One region of the Streptomyces sp. NPDC048291 genome, then DNA from elsewhere that is predicted to be linked to it. Evidence: riboswitches for the same ligand, from Rfam matches in the RefSeq annotation. Region 1 holds a riboswitch; each other region holds the start of a gene.
The links. Region 1 has a riboswitch for S-adenosylmethionine ahead of thrC (threonine synthase). Riboswitches for the same ligand answer to the same signal wherever they lie in the genome.
Positions count from the first base shown of each region.

Region 2: linked by a shared signal. The riboswitch ahead of ACGF5O_RS02230 (aminotransferase class V-fold PLP-dependent enzyme) and the one ahead of thrC (threonine synthase) in region 1 are both predicted to bind S-adenosylmethionine.
Region 3: linked by a shared signal. The riboswitch ahead of ACGF5O_RS32620 (putative leader peptide) and the one ahead of thrC (threonine synthase) in region 1 are both predicted to bind S-adenosylmethionine.
Region 4: linked by a shared signal. The riboswitch ahead of ACGF5O_RS09300 (amino acid ABC transporter permease) and the one ahead of thrC (threonine synthase) in region 1 are both predicted to bind S-adenosylmethionine.

Region 1 covers NZ_JBICZC010000007.1:189,277-193,479, reverse strand. Annotated here, with positions in the region: gene ACGF5O_RS20380 (cold-shock protein) at 259-465, opposite strand; gene ACGF5O_RS20375 (ubiquitin-like small modifier protein 1) at 934-1,209, opposite strand; gene thrC (threonine synthase) at 1,253-2,539, opposite strand; SAM riboswitch class I at 2,558-2,719, opposite strand; gene ACGF5O_RS20365 (glucosyl-3-phosphoglycerate synthase) at 2,877-3,821, shown strand; gene ACGF5O_RS20360 (trehalose-6-phosphate synthase) at 3,916-4,203, shown strand, end outside.
Region 2 covers NZ_JBICZC010000001.1:519,701-523,903, forward strand. Annotated here, with positions in the region: gene ACGF5O_RS02220 (cytochrome bc complex cytochrome b subunit) at 1-310, shown strand, start outside; gene trpD (anthranilate phosphoribosyltransferase) at 444-1,508, shown strand; SAM riboswitch class IV at 1,663-1,779, shown strand; gene ACGF5O_RS02230 (aminotransferase class V-fold PLP-dependent enzyme) at 1,944-3,308, shown strand; gene ACGF5O_RS02235 (Lrp/AsnC family transcriptional regulator) at 3,448-3,729, opposite strand; gene ACGF5O_RS02240 (rhomboid family intramembrane serine protease) at 3,726-4,203, opposite strand, start outside.
Region 3 covers NZ_JBICZC010000012.1:446,113-450,315, reverse strand. Annotated here, with positions in the region: gene egtA (ergothioneine biosynthesis glutamate--cysteine ligase EgtA) at 1-45, opposite strand, end outside; gene ACGF5O_RS32640 (hypothetical protein) at 242-523, opposite strand; gene ACGF5O_RS32635 (DUF427 domain-containing protein) at 637-1,452, opposite strand; gene ACGF5O_RS32630 (hypothetical protein) at 1,475-1,639, opposite strand; gene ACGF5O_RS32625 (peptidase E) at 1,654-2,322, shown strand; SAM riboswitch class IV at 2,505-2,618, shown strand; gene ACGF5O_RS32620 (putative leader peptide) at 2,654-2,770, shown strand; gene ACGF5O_RS32615 (ABC transporter substrate-binding protein) at 2,995-4,203, shown strand, end outside.
Region 4 covers NZ_JBICZC010000003.1:379,360-383,562, reverse strand. Annotated here, with positions in the region: gene ACGF5O_RS09315 (hypothetical protein) at 1-284, opposite strand, end outside; gene ACGF5O_RS09310 (hypothetical protein) at 400-657, opposite strand; gene ACGF5O_RS09305 (glutathione S-transferase C-terminal domain-containing protein) at 1,165-2,037, shown strand; SAM riboswitch class IV at 2,115-2,238, shown strand; gene ACGF5O_RS09300 (amino acid ABC transporter permease) at 2,627-3,610, shown strand; gene ACGF5O_RS09295 (amino acid ABC transporter ATP-binding protein) at 3,607-4,203, shown strand, end outside.

The DNA of each region.
Region 1 (4,203 bases):
GTTGTCACTCTCACCTTCAGAGTGCTAACGCCAATGATTAGCACTCGCCCATCGAGAGTGCAAGGCGCGCTCGCGAAGCGAGTGCTCGTTGAGGGGTGGTGGTCGGGTGACGGGCGGGCGCAAGCGCCTCCCGGGGATCGGGCCCCCTGAGTCCGGCCCGCGCGGGGCGTGCCCGGGCATGCCGAAGGGCCCGTGCCCCGGGAGGCACGAGCCCTTCGGACAAGTACAGAAGAACGTCGCTGTCAGTCGGCGCGTGCTTCAGCTGGTCGCCAGCCGGACCATGTCCGCCTGCGGCCCCTTCTGGCCCTGCGAGATCTCGAAATCGACTCGCTGACCTTCCTCCAGGGTGCGGTAGCCGTCCATCTGAATCGCGCTGTAGTGGACGAAAACATCCGCACCACCGTCGACCGCGATGAAGCCGTACCCCTTCTCCGCGTTGAACCACTTGACGGTGCCCTGAGCCATGCCTAACTCCCCTATTACTGGCCCTTGCACAGATCCACACTTCGCGGATCCGGGTCAGACCTCACCCCCCATTGGTTGGGGGCGTGCGCCGGAACGCGTCGACCGCGGCTGAATGTATCTGTCCAACTGCCGTCTGCAACAGGTCAATCGGACGAGAATTCTGGACGGAAGGGGTCCGGAATGTAGCAAGAATTCGGCCGAATTCAGGGCAAGTCGGGCCCCGTAAAGGTCACAAAAGCCGCATATAACCCGCGCACTTTGGCTACTTCTTGTCGGGCTCGCGGTATCGAATACGGGGCTCCCGACCTGGAGATCGGGACCGTGTTCCCCAACTCTACCGCGCTCAACCACACAGAATTGCCCCCTCCGCTTCTCTCACGGAGGGGGCAATCAGATGAACAGTCGGTGATCGGCGTTACCGAAGGTAATGTTCGGTCATTCGATCAGCCTGTCAAGCAGGTCAGCAGGTCAGCCGCCGGCGACGGCCGGGATGATGGAGACGCCGGCGCCGTCCGGGGTGGCGGTCTCCAGGCCCTGCTCGAACCGCACGTCGTCGTCGTTGACGTACACGTTGACGAACCGGCGCAGCTTGCCCTGGTCGTCGAGAACGCGCGCGGAGATCCCGGTGTGCTTCTTCTCCAGGTCCGAGATGACCTCGCCGAGGGTGGCCCCTTCGGCGGCGACTTCGGCCTGACCACCGGTGTAGGTGCGCAGGATGGTGGGGATGCGAACGGTGACGCTCACGTTTTTACCTCCGGTCTGGGCAACGCCCTATTTCTCGGGGGACTCAGGCGAGCCCGGCTTCGCGGAAAGACTCCAGATTCGGGCGAATGGTCGCGGTGAGTCCGGTCCCCGCCACCGCGTCCAGCGTCTTCAGTCCATCACCGGTGTTGAGTACAACGACCGACTTTGCCGGATCAATCAACCCATTCTCAATGAGCTTTTTGGTGACTCCAACCGTCACTCCGCCGGCGGTTTCCGCGAAGATTCCCTCGGTCCGCGCGAGCAGCTTGATGGCGTCGACGACCTGCTCGTCGGTGACGTCCTCCACCGCACCGCCGGTGCGCCGCGCGATGTCGAGGACGTACGGCCCGTCGGCCGGGTTGCCGATGGCCAGCGACTTGGCGATGGTGTTCGGCTTCTGCGGGCGGACCACGTCGTGGCCCTCCTTGTAGGCCACCGACACCGGCGAGCACCCCTCGGCCTGGGCGCCGAAGATCTTGTACGGCCTGTCCTCGACGAGACCGAGCTTGATCAGCTCCTGCAGACCCTTGTCGATCTTCGTGAGCTGCGAGCCGGAGGCGATCGGGATGACCAGCTGGTCCGGGATCCGCCAGCCGAGCTGCTCGCAGATCTCGTACGCCAGGGTCTTGGAGCCCTCCGCGTAGTACGGCCGCAGGTTGACGTTGACGAAGCCCCAGCCCTCGCCGGCCGGGTCGCCGATCAGCTCGGAGCAGAAACGGTTCACGTCGTCGTAGTTGCCCTCGATGCCGACGAGCTCGCCGCCGTAGATCGCGGCCATGACGACCTTGCCCTGCTCCAGGTCGTGCGGGATGAAGACGCAGGAGCGGAAGCCGGCCCGGGCGGCGGCGGCACCGACCGCGCCGGCCAGGTTGCCGGTGGAGGAGCAGGAGAGGGTGGTGTAGCCGAAGGCGCGGGCGGCCTCGACGGCCTGGGCGACGACGCGGTCCTTGAAGGAGTGCGTCGGGTTGCCGGAGTCGTCCTTCACGTACAGCCCGCCGGTGACCCCCAGCTCGCGCGCCAGGTTGTCGGCCTGGACGAGCTTGGTCCAGCCGGGGTTGATGTTCGGCTTGGTCGCCACGTCCGCGGGGACGGGCAGCAGCGGCGCGTAGCGCCAGATGTTCGCGGGACCCGCTTCGATCGTCTTGCGGAGTTCCTCGGTGTCGTAGGCCGAGAAGTCGTACGCGATCTCCAGCGGGCCGAAACACTCCTCGCAGGCGAAAACCGGGCCGAGTGGCACCCGGTGACCGCACTCGCGGCAGCTCAGGGCAGCGGCGGGACCGAGGTCGACGGTCGTAGAGTCGGTGGTGGGTGCAACAGTCTGCGCAGCCATGTGAGGCGAGGCCCTTTCTCCTCATCTTCCTCACGACGCATCTCGCCGTGAGACGGATTTGGCACCTTCCCTAGCCGGGAGCCTCGCGAGCGATCGACACTGATCGGCGATCTACGAGAACCGACTGGAGGGTTGCCGGGGCTTCAACGGGCCGTTTCCCTCTGCCCCTCTGGATGAGCGGTATGCGGTTGTCAACGCCGGGTGACCCCAGGACATGCGATGGTCATCGGCGTTGTTCAAGACTGTAACCGAAGGCCAGGACAGTTGAGAGAGTCGTCCGAACCGCGAGATGGATCACACGTCCCCGTGTGGCCGTGACAGTGAGGAGCCGCTGACCGTGCTGGAAGAAGTCGAGCGCTGGCTGGCCACCCGCTCCTGGTCCGTAACCGATCGTCCGCTGCACCGGGTCATGGCCGCCAAACGGTCCTCCGGGCAGACGGTCAGCGTCGTGCTGCCCGCGCTCAACGAGGAGGAGACCGTCGGCGACATCGTCGCGATCATCCGCCACGACCTCATGCAGCAGGTGCCGCTCGTCGACGAGATCGTCGTCGTCGACTCCGGCTCCACCGACCGCACGGCGGCCGTCGCCGCGGCGGCCGGCGCCCGCGTCGTGCACCGCGACGCGATCCTGCCCCGCATTCCCGCCGTCCCCGGCAAGGGCGAGGTCCTCTGGCGCTCGCTGCTCGTCACGTCGGGTGACGTCGTCTGCTTCATCGACGCCGACCTGCGCGACTTCTCCTCCGACTTCGTCACCGGCATCGTCGGCCCGCTCCTCACCGACCCGGACGTGGACCTGGTCAAGGCGATGTACGACCGCCCGCTCGGCGGCGCCGCCGGACAGGGCGGCCGGGTCACCGAGCTGATGGCCCGCCCGCTGCTGAACATGCACTGGCCGCAGCTGGCCGGTTTCGTCCAGCCGCTCGGCGGCGAGTACGCGGCCCGCCGCTCGCTCCTCGAACAGCTCCCCTTCCCGGTCGGCTACGGCGTGGAGCTGGGCATGCTGGTCGACGCCCTGCACCTGGTCGGGCTCGACGCGCTGGCCCAGGTCGACGTCGGCGTCCGCAAGCACCGCCACCAGGACGGCCAGGCCCTCGGCCGGATGTCCGCCGCGATCTACCGCACGGCCCAGCTGCGGCTGGCCCGCGGCCACCTGATCCGCCCCTCCCTCACCCAGTTCGAACGGGGCGAGGACGGCTTCGAACCGCGCACGTACTCCGTGGACACGGAGGAACGGCCGCCGATGGCGGAGATCGCGGAGTACGCCGAACGCAAGGTGGCGTGAGTTCGCCGTACGGCCGTATACGGCGGCGCGTCGGGCGCTGCCGTACGTTTGAGCGTTTACGGGCCGGGCTAGGTTGACGCGTATGGCTTCCCCCATGGCTTCCACCGGCGGTGCCGAGGTGCTGGTCGCCTCGAACCGCGGCCCGGTCTCGTACGACCTGCGCGAAGACGGTTCGCTGCACGCCAGGAGGGGCGGCGGCGGGCTGGTCTCAGGGCTCTCGGCCATCGGGCCGGACGCGAACGCCGTGTGGGTGTGCGCGGCGCTGGGCGACGGCGACCGCGAGGCGGTACGGCGGGCCGAGGGCGGCCGGCTGCCGGCCGGGGACACCGGCGGGCAGCAGGTCAGGATGCTCGACATCGACGCGGACGTCTTCGCCGACGCG
Region 2 (4,203 bases), on a different contig from region 1:
GCGCCGGGACCGCGACAAGGTGCTGCACGGCCGCGAGACGGGCATCATCAAGCGGCTGCCGCACGGTGAGTTCATCGAGGTCCACGAGCCGCTCTCGCAGGAGCAGCTGCACACCCTCACGGCGCACCACCAGTACGAGCCGGCCCAGATCGGCCCGGCGGTCGACGAGAACGGTGTCGAGCGCAAGATCAAGGGGTCCGAGAAGCTCCGCGCCAAGCTGAGCGGCGCCTACTACGGCGAGGACAACCAGATCCCGAAGCCCACCGTCGAGGAGTACAAGGAGATCACGAGCGGCCACGGCCACCACTGATCGACCGCGTCGCCACGCCACAGCCGAAGGGCCCCCGTCCGTACATCGGACGGGGGCCCTTCGCGGTGCCCGGAGCTGGATAGGGTAGGCGTGGAAACCGGATATGTGGCGTACGACGATCAGGAGCGGCCGTATGAGCGCTGTGACCCCCGCTGGAGGCGACACCGCGGCGGGCCGTTCCTGGCCCGAGGTACTGAACGCGCTGCTGTACGGCCAGGACCAGAGCGCCGACGCCACGGCCTGGGCGATGGACCAGATCATGCGCGGCCAGGCCACCGACGCCCAGATCGCGGGCTTCGTCGTCGCCCTGCGGGCCAAGGGCGAGACCGTCGAGGAGATCAACGGGCTCGTCCGCACGATGTACGAGCACGCCAACGTCATCGAGGTGCCGGGCCGTACGGTCGACATCGTCGGCACCGGCGGCGACGGCGCGAAGACGGTGAACATCTCCACGATGTCGGCGCTCGTGGTGGCCGGCACCGGGGCGAAGGTCGTCAAGCACGGCAACCGCGCGGCCTCCTCCGCGTCCGGGGCCTCCGACGTCCTGGAGAAGCTCGGCGTCAACCTCGACCTGACCCCGCAGCGGGTCGCCGAGGTCGCCGAGGAGGCCGGCATCACCTTCTGCTTCGCCATCAAGTTCCACCCGGCGCTGCGGTACGCGGGCGCCGCGCGCGGCCAGCTGGGCATCCGCACGGTCTTCAACATCCTCGGCCCGCTGACCAACCCGGCACGGGTCCGCGCCCAGGCCGTCGGCGTCGCCGACCCCCGCATGGCCCCCGTCGTCGCGGGCGTCTTCGCCGAGCGCGGCCACTCCTCCCTCGTCTTCCGCGGCGACGACGGCCTCGACGAACTGACGACGACCGCCACGTCCCGCGTCTGGACCGTCCGCGACGGCAAGGTCACGGAGGAGACCTTCGACCCCCGTGACGCCGGCCTCGACCTGGTCCCCGTGGAGGCGCTGCGGGGCGGCGACCCGTCGTACAACGCGGAGGTCGCCCGCAGGCTCCTGGACGGCGAACAGGGCCCGGTACGGGACGCGGTGCTGCTGAACTCGGCGGCGGCGCTGGTGGCCCTGGACCCGGGCACCGGGTCGCTGGCCGAGCAACTGCGGGCGGGTATGGCCAAGGCGGCCGACTCGATCGACTCGGGTGCGGCCAAGCGCACGCTGGTGCGCTGGGCGGCGGCGACGCACAGGTAGGGACCGCGGTCGTCGGTCCGAGGCGCGGTTCGGCACCACCGGACCGCGCCGTCGCGGCTGATCGCCGTCGCGGCGGAGAAAAGAGAAACTCCCCTGTCCCGTCATCCGGACAGAAGTTGCGCGGCGGCGATCACTTCGCCTAGGTTCCTTTTCAGGTCATGAGTGACAGTCATGAGGCCCCGGCCGACTGTCCGGCAACCCTCCGTCCGTGGCGGGGTGCCCCGGGTGAAGACCAGGCCGTAGGCAGCGAGGTCTACGGCAAGCGCGGACCCCTCGAAGCACCAGGGGTCCTGGTCGTACGAGGGAGCCTTCTGTGAGCAAGCGAATGCGATAGGGCGTAGAGCCCCGCCTCCGCGTACCCCTTTTCAGCTTTCCCCGTGCCGTCGACACACCGTCCGGCGCGGCGGTTCCGCTTACCCTCACAGGAGCTCCGTCATGTCCGTCTCCACCGCTGCCTCCGCCCAGTCCGTTTGTGCCCCATTGCCTGTTCTGGGCCGGGATGTCACCGTCCCGCTGGTCACCGGCGGCGAGGTCGCCTACGCCGCCCTCGACTACGCGGCCAGCGCCCCCGCCCTCCAGCGGGTCTGGGACGACGTCGCGGCGTACGCCCCCTACTACGGTAGCGTCCACCGCGGCGCCGGCTACCTCTCCCAGCTCTCCACGGACCTCTTCGAGAACGCCCGCCGGACCGTCGCCGAGTTCCTCGACTGCCGCCCCGACGACCAGCTGGTCTTCACCCGCTCCACCACGGACTCCCTGAACCTCCTGGCCCGCGCCCTCCCCGCCGACTGCCAGGTCTTCGTCTTCGAGACCGAGCACCACGCCTCCCTGCTGCCGTGGCAGGACGCCCGGGTCACCTACCTCAACGCCCCCCGCACCCCGCGGCAGGCCGTCGAGACCCTGGAACGCGCCCTCGCCGCCCGCGACCCCTACGGTCCGGCCCTGGTCTGCGTCACCGGCGCGTCCAACGTCACCGGCGAGCTGTGGCCGGTACGGGAACTCGCGGCGGCCGCCCACGCGCACGGCGCCCGGATCGTCCTGGACGCCGCCCAGCTGGCCCCGCACCACCCGGTCTCCGTCCGGGACCTGGACGTCGACTGGATCGCCTTCTCCGGCCACAAGCTGTACGCCCCCTTCGGCTCCGGCGTCCTCGCCGGCCGCGCCGACTGGCTCCGGGCCGCCGAGCCCTACCTCGCGGGCGGCGGCGCCAGCCGCAAGGTCACCCGGCGTGAGGACGGGGGAGTGGCCGTGGAGTGGCACGAGAGCGCGGCGCGGCACGAGGCGGGGTCGCCCAACGTGATCGGCGCCTACTCCATCGCCTCCGCCTGCAAGGCGCTCACCGAGGCCGGCTTCGACACGCTGGTCGCCCGCGAGCGGCACCTGATCGAGAAGGTGCGGGCGGGGCTGGCCGAGGTCCCGGAGGTCCGGGTCCTCTCCCTCTTCGGCGACGACGCGCCCCGCGTCGGCGTGATCAGCTTCGTGGTGGAGGGCTGGAACAGCAGCCACTTCGCCGCCGCCCTCTCCGCCGAGTACGGCATCGGCGTCCGCGACGGCCTGTTCTGCGCCCACCCGCTGGTCAGGACCCTCCTCGGCTCCGACCCGCAGACCCAGGGCGAGTGCGGGGCGCCGGAGGCGGCACCGGGCGAGAAGTCCCTCAACGCGATCCGCGTGAGCTTCGGGGCGGGGACGCCGGACGAACACGTGGAGCGCTTCGTGACGGCGGTACGGGAACTGGTGACCGACGGTGCCAAGTGGTCCTACCGTACGGAGGACGGCCGCTGCGTCCCGGCGGTGAGCTGACCCACCTTCTTGGGGGCGCGGGGAACTGCGCGACAAGCCACGACGCACCCGCGGGGGACCACGCTGCGGGCCGGTGGGGGCTGATCGCGCAGTTCCCCGCGCCCCCAAAAGAAAGGCGCGCTGCAGCCGACGGCGTCTTCTAGCTGTCCAGGCCGATCGCGAACGCCGCCTCCAGGTCGTGCTGGGAGTACGTGCGGAACGCGACGTGCGTGTCCGTGGCCTCCACGCCGGGGATCTTGCTGATGGAGCCGGGGATGACCTCGGCCAGGTCCTCGTGCTGCTTCACCCGGACCATGGCGATCAGGTCGTACGTGCCGGTGACGGAGAAGACCTCGCTGACGCTTTCCAGCGCGGCGATCCGTTCCGCGATCTCGGGGATCCGGTCCACGCTGGTCTTGATGAGGACGATCGCGGTGATCACGGCTGGTTCTCTCCCTCGGGTGCCGGAGCTGGGGCGACCTTCACTTTAGTCGCCCGCCCGTCGCCCACCACCACCCTTCCAAGGCCGCGCTTCGCGCCCTTCTTTTTCCTGTACCGCACCCACGCGTACCCGAACCCGAGTCCGAAGCCGACCAGGTGGGCGAGGTAGGCGACGCCGGGGCCGGAGGGGGCCTGGTTCAGGGCCACCCACTGGAGGGCCGCCCAGAACGGGAGGACCACCCAGGCCGGGAACCGGAGCGGGAGGAAGAAGAGGAAGGGGAGGAGACTGGTCACGCGGGCGTTGGGGAACAGGTACAGGAACGCTCCGAGCACCGCCGAGATCGCCCCGGACGCGCCCACCAGCGACTGCGGGGACGTGGCGTTGGCGACCGCGTAGCCGAGCAGCGCGAGGTAGCCGCAGCAGAGGTAGAAGAGAGTGAACTCCACGCGGCCCATCCGTTCCTCGGTCATCGCC
Region 3 (4,203 bases), on a different contig from region 1:
GGTGAGGGCAGGACCATCGATGCCGCACTCCGGTGAAACCGACATCCGGGAGCCTCCTGAGCCGCCTCAGGGCCGTCGGGGATCCGACGTCCGGTACGCGTACCGCCGTGCCTGCTGCCAGAGTCCGCCGTCCCGCCCTGTCATGACAAGAGCGCACTTTCCAGACGACCGGGCATACGGCAACCCGCAACGGGCTGCCGGACCGACCCGGGCCGTCCCGGACCGCCGTCCCCGACCGCCGTCAGCCGGGCGGCAGTCCACCGCCGGTGTCCCGGCGCACCTTCTGCCGGATGCGCGTGTCCCGGTCGTGTTCGTGGTGCGCGAGCATGCGCAGCCGGGCCGTCTCGGCGTCGTCCTCCCGGATCGCCTCGGTGATCGCCCGGTGTTCGCCGAGGGTCGCGTCGAAGGTGTCCTCGACCGTGCGGGTCCGCCAGGGGCGCTGGTCTTCACCTGGGCGTCGACGGTGTGCAGCAGTGACCAGACGGTGGTGTTGTGAGCGGCGGCACGTACCGTGTCGTGCCACTCGTTGAGGCTGCGGCGGACCTGCCCGGGGTCGTCCAGGGTCCCGGCGTGCTCCAGCAGGGCGTCCAGCCGGGATCGTGCACAAGGACCGCGTCCGCGGTTTCGCGCCGGTCCTCAGGTGCGCTGCCGCTCCGTGAGCGCCTTGGTGAAGTGGGTGACGGGGCGCGCCAGCCGTTCGCCGTCGAGGGTGATGTCGACGGCCTCGTTGTAGAACGCGAGGAGCCCCTTGACGGCGCCGACCGCGGGCAACGGGTCCGGGTAGCTCCAGACGACGTCGGGCGGGACGTCGGCCTCGCCGCGCCACGACCAGTACCGGGCGGTCCCCTTGTAGGGGCAGCCGGTGTGGTGGTCGGTGGCTTCGAGCAGGTCGAGGCGGACGTCCTCGCGCGGGACGTAGTAACGGGTGGGCAGGCCGGTCTCGAAGAGCAGGACCGGGCGGCGGGTGTCCGCGACGACCGTGCCGTCGATCTCGACCACGAGGTGACGGCTGCTGGGGATGGCGTCCACCCGCTTGTGCGGGTCACGGGGGTGGACGAAGATCTCTTCCTCCTCCTCGTACCAGTGGTCCAGGCCCCGTCCGACGCGCCGGAACCACTCGAAGGCGATGTGGCCGGCCAGGTCGGCGGCCGGGAAGGTCCAGGCCGCGTTCGCCAGCAGCTCGCCGTCGACCTCGACGTCGTAGAAGATCCGCGAGCCGGTGTGGGTGCCGGTCGGCGGGTTCTCCGCGGGACGCAGGAGTTCCTCGCGCACCTCCGCGCGCGGGAACGCGTACAGGGGTACGGGAACACCCGGCTCCCAGACGAGGACGGGGTGGCGGCTGTCGACGACCGTGACCTCGCCCTTGCGGCCCCGCACCCAGCGTTCGCTCGGCTCCCACAGGAGACCCTCGGGGGTGGTCCGCACGGCCTGCGCGGTGGGGAAGGTGGTCATGGGCGGCTCTCCTTCGGCTGGTTCACGCGGTGACTCCGGTGATGTGGGGGGGGCGGCCGTCCCGCCGGGCCGCGAGCTGCTCGGGGCAGCCGAAGATCAACAGGTACTCCTCGGCGTTGCCACCAGCACGCTCCCACACCGAGAGGTCGGGCCGTTCGCTGGTTCGTTGCGCGCGTCCCCCGATCATGGTTGGCTCGCTCGATGAACCTTCTGCTGACGGCGAGCGGCCTGCGCAACGAGACGCTGCGGGACGCGCTGCGGGACATGCTGGGCAAGCCGTTCTCGTCGGCCAACGTCGTGTTCGTTCCCACGGCGTCCGTCGCCGAGCCCGGGGACCACGGATGGTTCCTCGCGGACATGAACCGACTGCACGGTCTCGGCTGGCGGGAGTTCGACGTCCTGGAGCTGAACGGCCTGCCCCGGCAGCTGGTGCTCGACCGGCTGCTCCACGCCGACGTCATCTACGTCGAGGGCGGCAACCACTACCACCTCGCGCGCAGCATCACCGGCAACGGCCTTGCCGACGGCTTCCTGGAGGCGCTGGCGAGCCGGGTCTACGTGGGAGTCAGCGCCGGCTCCATGATCTTCAGCCGGAACCTGACCGCCCATTCGGCCGACGTCATCGGGGACACACCGGACCTCCACGTGCTCGGGGCGACGACCGTGGAGCCGCCGTTCGGCCTCTTCGACTGGTATCTCAAGCCCCACCTGTATTCGCCGGACTTCCCCGAGCGGGACGACCCGTGGGCCGACCGCATCGCCTCGCGCGCGGACTTCCCGGTCTATTTCATCGACGACGACACGGCGATCCGCGTCAGGGACGGCAAGGTGGACGTCGTCTCCGAGGGCCGGTGGCGATTCCATCCGTGAGCGCGTGCCGGGCCGAGCCACAGGGCGTGTGCCCGACCTGCGGTCTCCATGACCGGAGCACAGCACGCGGAACAAGGTGCGTCCACCGTCCGTCCCGGCCCGTGAGACGGCCCCTGCCTCCCGGAGGGGGCGTCAGGTCGTGGCATTGACGTACGACAAAACCGGTCCGTAGCATCACCAACGGCATTGAGTGTCAGCGTCAAGCCCTGGCTCGCTGACCGGCAACCCTCCCGCGCGGTGGGGTGCTCCAGGTGAAAGCCCGGCGGGGTCACCGACGACTCCCGCAAGCGCGTGGCCCCGTGACCGGGGCCGGAGAAGGGGAGGGACCGGCATGCGGCACAGCGTCGATCCTGCGGCCTCCCCCACCGACGCCACGGCGTACTCCAGGCTCTCGCGCCGGCGCCACATCGATCTGAAGCGCTCGACCAGCTGCCTCTGTCGGGTCTGACCCGCGCGGCCGGCGCCGGCTGACCTCCGTCACCGGCCACGGCGTCATCGCGCCGCCGTTCCGCCCGCCGCCGGTTCCCGGTGTCGTCGGCATGCCAACCCCCTGTCTGCGCAGCGCATCCCCGGCCGGGTTCGATCCGCCCGGGTCGCACGCACCTGCCCGTCCCCGCACCGCACTTCCCTGCGCGGTCGCGCCTGGGTGACACGAGTAGGAGAGACCCCTCCGTGAGAGCACTCCCGGATTTCAGAACCATCCGATGGGCGCCCCTGGCCGCGCTCCTGACCACCAGCGTCCTGCTGACCGCGTGCGGTTCGGGCGACGACGGCTCCGGCGGCGGCAGCGGCCCGGCCAAGTCCGGCGGCACCCTGACCTTCGCGGTGGGCTCCGACGCCGGCTGCCTGGATCCGCAGCAGGTCGGCAGCAACGACACCATCTACTCGGTACGCCAGATCGTGGACTCCCTGACCGACCAGGACCCGAAGACCGGCAGGATCGTGCCGTGGCTCGCCAAGAGCTGGGACATCAGCGCCGACGCGCGGACGTTCACATTCCGTCTGCGGTCCGGAGTCACCTTCAGCGACGGTTCGAAGCTGACCGCGCAGGTGGTCAAGGACAACTTCGACGCGGTGCCGAGGCTCGGCGCCCTGGGCACCCTCGCCGAGGGCTACCTGAGCGGCGTCAAGAGCACCACCGCGGTCGACCCGCTCACCGTCAAGGTGGCCTTCGAGCAGCCCAACGCCCAGTTCCTGCAGGCGACTTCGACCCACTCGCTGGGCATCGAGTCCTCGGCGAGCATCAGGCAGAGCCCGCAGCGGAAGTGCAGCGACGGGGTGGTCGGGTCCGGGCCGTTCGTGCTGAAGCAGTACGTGCAGAACCAGTCGATCACCCTGGACAGGCGGACCGGGTACGACTGGGGCTCCTCGCTCTGGACGAAGAAGGGCGAGGCCTACCTGGACCGGCTGGTGTTCAAGGTCGTGCCCGAGGCGGGGGTGCGGGCCGGCAGTCTCCAGTCCGGGCAGGTGGACGCCATCAGCAGCGTCGGCAGGGCCGACGAGGCGGCGCTCAAGGGCGGCCAGGTCACCCTGCGGAGCCGGGCCAACCCCGGAGTGGTGTTCGGCCTCGGGCTCAACAACTCCCGGCCCCTGCTGAAGGACACGAAGGTCCGGCAGGCGATCTCGGCCGCCGTCGACCGGAAACAGATCGCCGCCACCGTCTTCCCGACCGGCACCCGGTCGGCGACCAGCGTCCTGGCGCACACCACACCCGACTACACGGACCTGTCCTCGGACCTCGCGTACGACGCGGCCAAGGCCAAGTCCCTGCTGGACCAGTCCGGTTGGAAGACGGGTAGCGACGGCATCCGAGCCATGGCCGGCAAGAAGCTGTCCCTGACCATCAGCTGGTTCCCGAACGCGGCCACCAACCAGCCCGCG
Region 4 (4,203 bases), on a different contig from region 1:
ACGTCGACCTTCCCGACCAGCATCTGGTTGCGCCAGGTGGCCGCGTCGTTGGCCAACTGCCAGTCGTCCTCGATGTCGGCCGGCGTGATCAGCGCGGCCTGCGCCCCCGGGCCGGTGAGGGCGGGGGTGCGCGACGGGGCCGGGGAGCGCTCGGCGGCGGGGGAGACGGCCGCGGCCTCGGGGGAGCCGCTGCCGTCCGAACAGGCCACCGCCGTGGCGAGCAGGGTCCCCGTCGCCAGGGCCGTGGCGAGCACACGCGCGGGTCGGGACGGACGACGGGTCATCGCGACTGCCTCCTCGGGAACGCGGTACGTCACCGGGCGGACGGCGCCGGTACGTCCCTCCACGCCACCACCGGCCACGAGCGCCGACCACCCGCACGTGCCATTCGGGTGAGCGTCATGACCCGGCCGCCGTGATCCGCACCCGCCGGCTGCCGCAGCGCGGGCACACCGCGTCCGAGAGCGGCGACGGCACGGCCCGGCCGGCCTCGTCGACGTACTCCAGGGTGGACTGCAGCTCCGGGTCGGCGACCGGGTCGGTGAAGAACACCGCCTGGAAGGTGGCCTCCCAGCCGTGGCCGCACCGCCCGCAGCGGAACGCGAAGGTCTCGGGTACGGCACCCGGCACCGGCCCGGGACCCGGGGGCTCGGTCATCGGCTCCGGCTCCTGTCACTCGGCCCCCGCCACCAGCGCACCGCCCCGGCCGGCCGGCGGCAAGTCGGGGCCCGGTGTCCCAGGCGTGGACGCCCCCTTGACGCCGGGCGAGGGCCGATCGACACTCCAGGTGGGAATCCTAGTGAAAAGGTAGGGAACGATGGGTCGCCTGCGCACGCTCACCGGCCGACAGCGCCGAGAGAGCCCCGCACCCTGGACGGCCCCCCTGCTCACCTCCCGCCGCCACATCGACCTGTTGCGGATGTGTGGCGCGACCGGCCGCAGAGACTGAGCGGCCGGCCCCGGCCGTACGGGCGGGTCCCCACCCGCCGGGAGACACCACGGCCCGTCGAGCCACGGCTCACCGAGATGCCTCTCGGTGAGTCCCTCTGGCCGAGCCCCCCCTCGCCGAGCCGCGGCCCACCGGTCCACGGCTCACCGAGAACCCACCGACGAACGCTTCCGCCGCGCGTACGTCCGCGCGCCCGCCCGCCCCCGGGGAGACGCATGTCCATCACTCCACTCGCCGCCCTGCCGTCCGTCCGCACCGCCCCCGCCTTCCGGGGCCGCATCGGCCGCGACGCGCGCAGCGGCCACTACGCCGTGCCGCGCCGCTACCGGCTGCACCTCTCCACGGCCTGTCCCGACGGCCTCCGCATCGCCGTCGGCCACAGCCTGCTGGCCCTGGACGACTGTTGTCCGGTCACCTTCCTGCCCGCCGTCCCGGACCGTCCCGACGGCGGCCACACGGCGCTGCGCCCGCTGTACGAGGCCAGCGCGCACCGCTACTCGGGACCGGCCCTCGCTCCGGTGTTCAGCGACGGCTGGTCCGGCAGGATCGTCAGCACCCACAGCCGGGACATCCTGCGCGACCTGGACCAGCACTTCGGTGACGGTGTCACCCGGCTCTACCCGTGCGGCGCCGAGGCCGAGATCGAGGCCGTCGAGCGGCTCTGCGCCGAGGACATCGAGCAGGCCGCTCAGCAGGCCGGGAGCGCGGGCGGCGACCCGGAGGCGCTGGAGGTGCTGCTCGCCGCCCTGGACGGGCTGGAGCGCCGGCTGACCGGGGTGGAGTTCCTGGTCGGCGGGCAACTCACCGCGGCGGACATCGAGTTGTGGGTGGCCCTGGTGCAACTCGACACCGTGCACCGCAACCACCTGGACGCCGCCGCCGTGCACGCCGTCGCCGGGCACCCGGTGCTGTGGGCCTACGCCCGGCGGCTGGCCGCCCATCCGGCCTTCGGTGTCCACCTCGACCTCGACGGCATCGCCCGCCGCCACCACGGCCGTTGCCGGGGCCTGGAGGCCGCCGGCGCGGCTGTCCAGATCCTGGACTGGGCAGGCCACGCGGCGGACGCTCCCCGCGGTCCGCGCAGGTGAGAGCGGTCCGGACCGTTTCGCCCATCGGACAGGCGTTGACATTCGTTCGGGCAACTGACTTACTTACGGCTCAGAACGGTCAAGAGCGTCAGCGTCAAGCCCTGGCTTGCTGACCGGCAACCCTCGCACCGCGGTGGGGTGCCCCAGGTGACGACCGGACCGACGACGTTTCGGCAAGCGACGATTCGGTAAGCGCGAGGCCCCTCCGGGGCCGGCACGACAGTGACAGGTGACGGACATGTACGCAGCTTCCAGGACGGCCCAGCGCCGCGCCGAGGGCTGCGTACGCCCGTACCGGAGCCCGCTCGTCGCCGACCGCGCCGTCGACCTGCTCCGTGTCAACAGCGCCCTGTGTAGCGCGTGTACCGCACCGGGCTGTGCCCGCTGTCGGGTCTGACCAGGCCTTCCCGCCGGTTTCCCGCAGTTCCGCACCCCAGCGTCCCCGTCGAAACACCGGCCGCCCGGTGTGCCGCCGTCCGCCCAGCCCCGTGCCCCGCGCGCCCCCGCGCACCGTTCCGTGCCCGAACACGGCCCGGTGCGCGGCCTCCGCCGTGGGACACGTGGGTGTCCGACTCCGCCGGAGCCCGCCATGAGTGAACCCCCAGGCGCCACGATCGCCGCCCCCGAGGCGCCCCCCGCCGCCGACGAACCGTCAGAACCCCTCGCCGCACAGCGCGTTCTGCCGCTGCGCAGGCCGGGACGGTGGATCGCCACCGCGGTCGCCCTGGTCCTCGTCGCCCAGTTCGCCCACGGACTGGTCACCAACCCCTTCTACCAGTGGGACCGCTTCGGCTACTGGTTCCTGCGCCCGACCATCCTCGACGGACTGGCCATCACCCTCGAAGTCGCCGCCTACAGCGCGGTGCTGGGCCTGCTCGGTGGCATCCTGCTCGCCCTGGCCCGGCTCTCCAGGAGCCCCGTGCTGCGCGCGGTCAGCTGGACCTACGTGTGGGCGCTGCGCTCCATACCGCTCATCGTGGTCCTGCTCTTCCTCTACAACTTCAGCGCCCTGTACAAGACGTTGAGCATCGGTGTCCCCTTCGGGCCGGCCTTCTTCTCCTTCGACGAGTCGAGGCTCGCCACCGACATGGTCGTCGCCGTCATCGGCCTCAGCCTCAACGAGGCCGCCTACGCGGCCGAGGTGGTGCGCGGCGGCATCCTCTCCGTGGATCAGGGCCAGCACGAGGCGGCCGCCGCGCTCGGCCTGCCCAAGGGCTACCAGTTCCGGAAGATCGTGTTCCCGCAGGCGCTCAGGTCGATCACCCCGAACTACGTCAACCAGCTGATCGGCCTGATCAAGAGCACCTCGCTGGTCTTCTACGTCTCGCTGCTCGACCTCTTCGGCTCCGCGCAGAGCATGGGCTCCACCTACCCCGGTGACATCGTGCCGCTGCTCCTGGTGGTGACCGTCTGGTACCTGATCCTGACCAGCGTCGTCTCCGTGATCCAGTTCTACGTGGAGCGGTACTACGCCCGCGGCGCCACCCGCGCGCTGCCGCCGACCCCCCTGCAGAAACTCCGCGCCGGCCTCACCGACCTGCGCGCCCGCATCCGCCGGGAGGCCGCGGTATGACCACCACCGACACCCTGGAGACGGCCCCCGCCGCCCTGGAGATCCACGGCGTCCACAAGTGGTACGGCGCCCACCGCGTCCTCGACGGCATCGACCTGACCGTCCGCCCGGGCGAGGTCACCGTCGTCCTCGGCCCGTCCGGCTCCGGCAAGTCCACGCTTCTCAGGGTCATCAACCACCTGGAGAAGCCCGAGCGCGGCCACGTCAGCGTCAACGGCGAGCCGATCGGCGTGAAGCGCCACGGCGACCGGTTCAAGGAGCTGAGCGAGCGCGCCATCCTGGCCCAGCGCGGCCGGATCGGCTTCGTCTTCCAGAACTTCAACCTCTTCCCGCACCTGACCGTGCTGGACAACGTGGCCGCCGCCCCGGCCGCCACCGGGAGGCTCAGCAGGCCCGCTGCCCAGGCCCTCGCCAAGGAACTCCTGGAACGGGTCGGCCTCGGCGAGCGGATCGGCGCCTACCCCCGGCAGCTCTCCGGCGGCCAGCAGCAGCGCGTCGCCATCGCCCGCGCGCTCGCCCTGCGCCCCGGCGTCATCCTCTTCGACGAGCCCACCTCCGCCCTGGACCCCGAACTCGTCGGTGAGGTCCTCGCC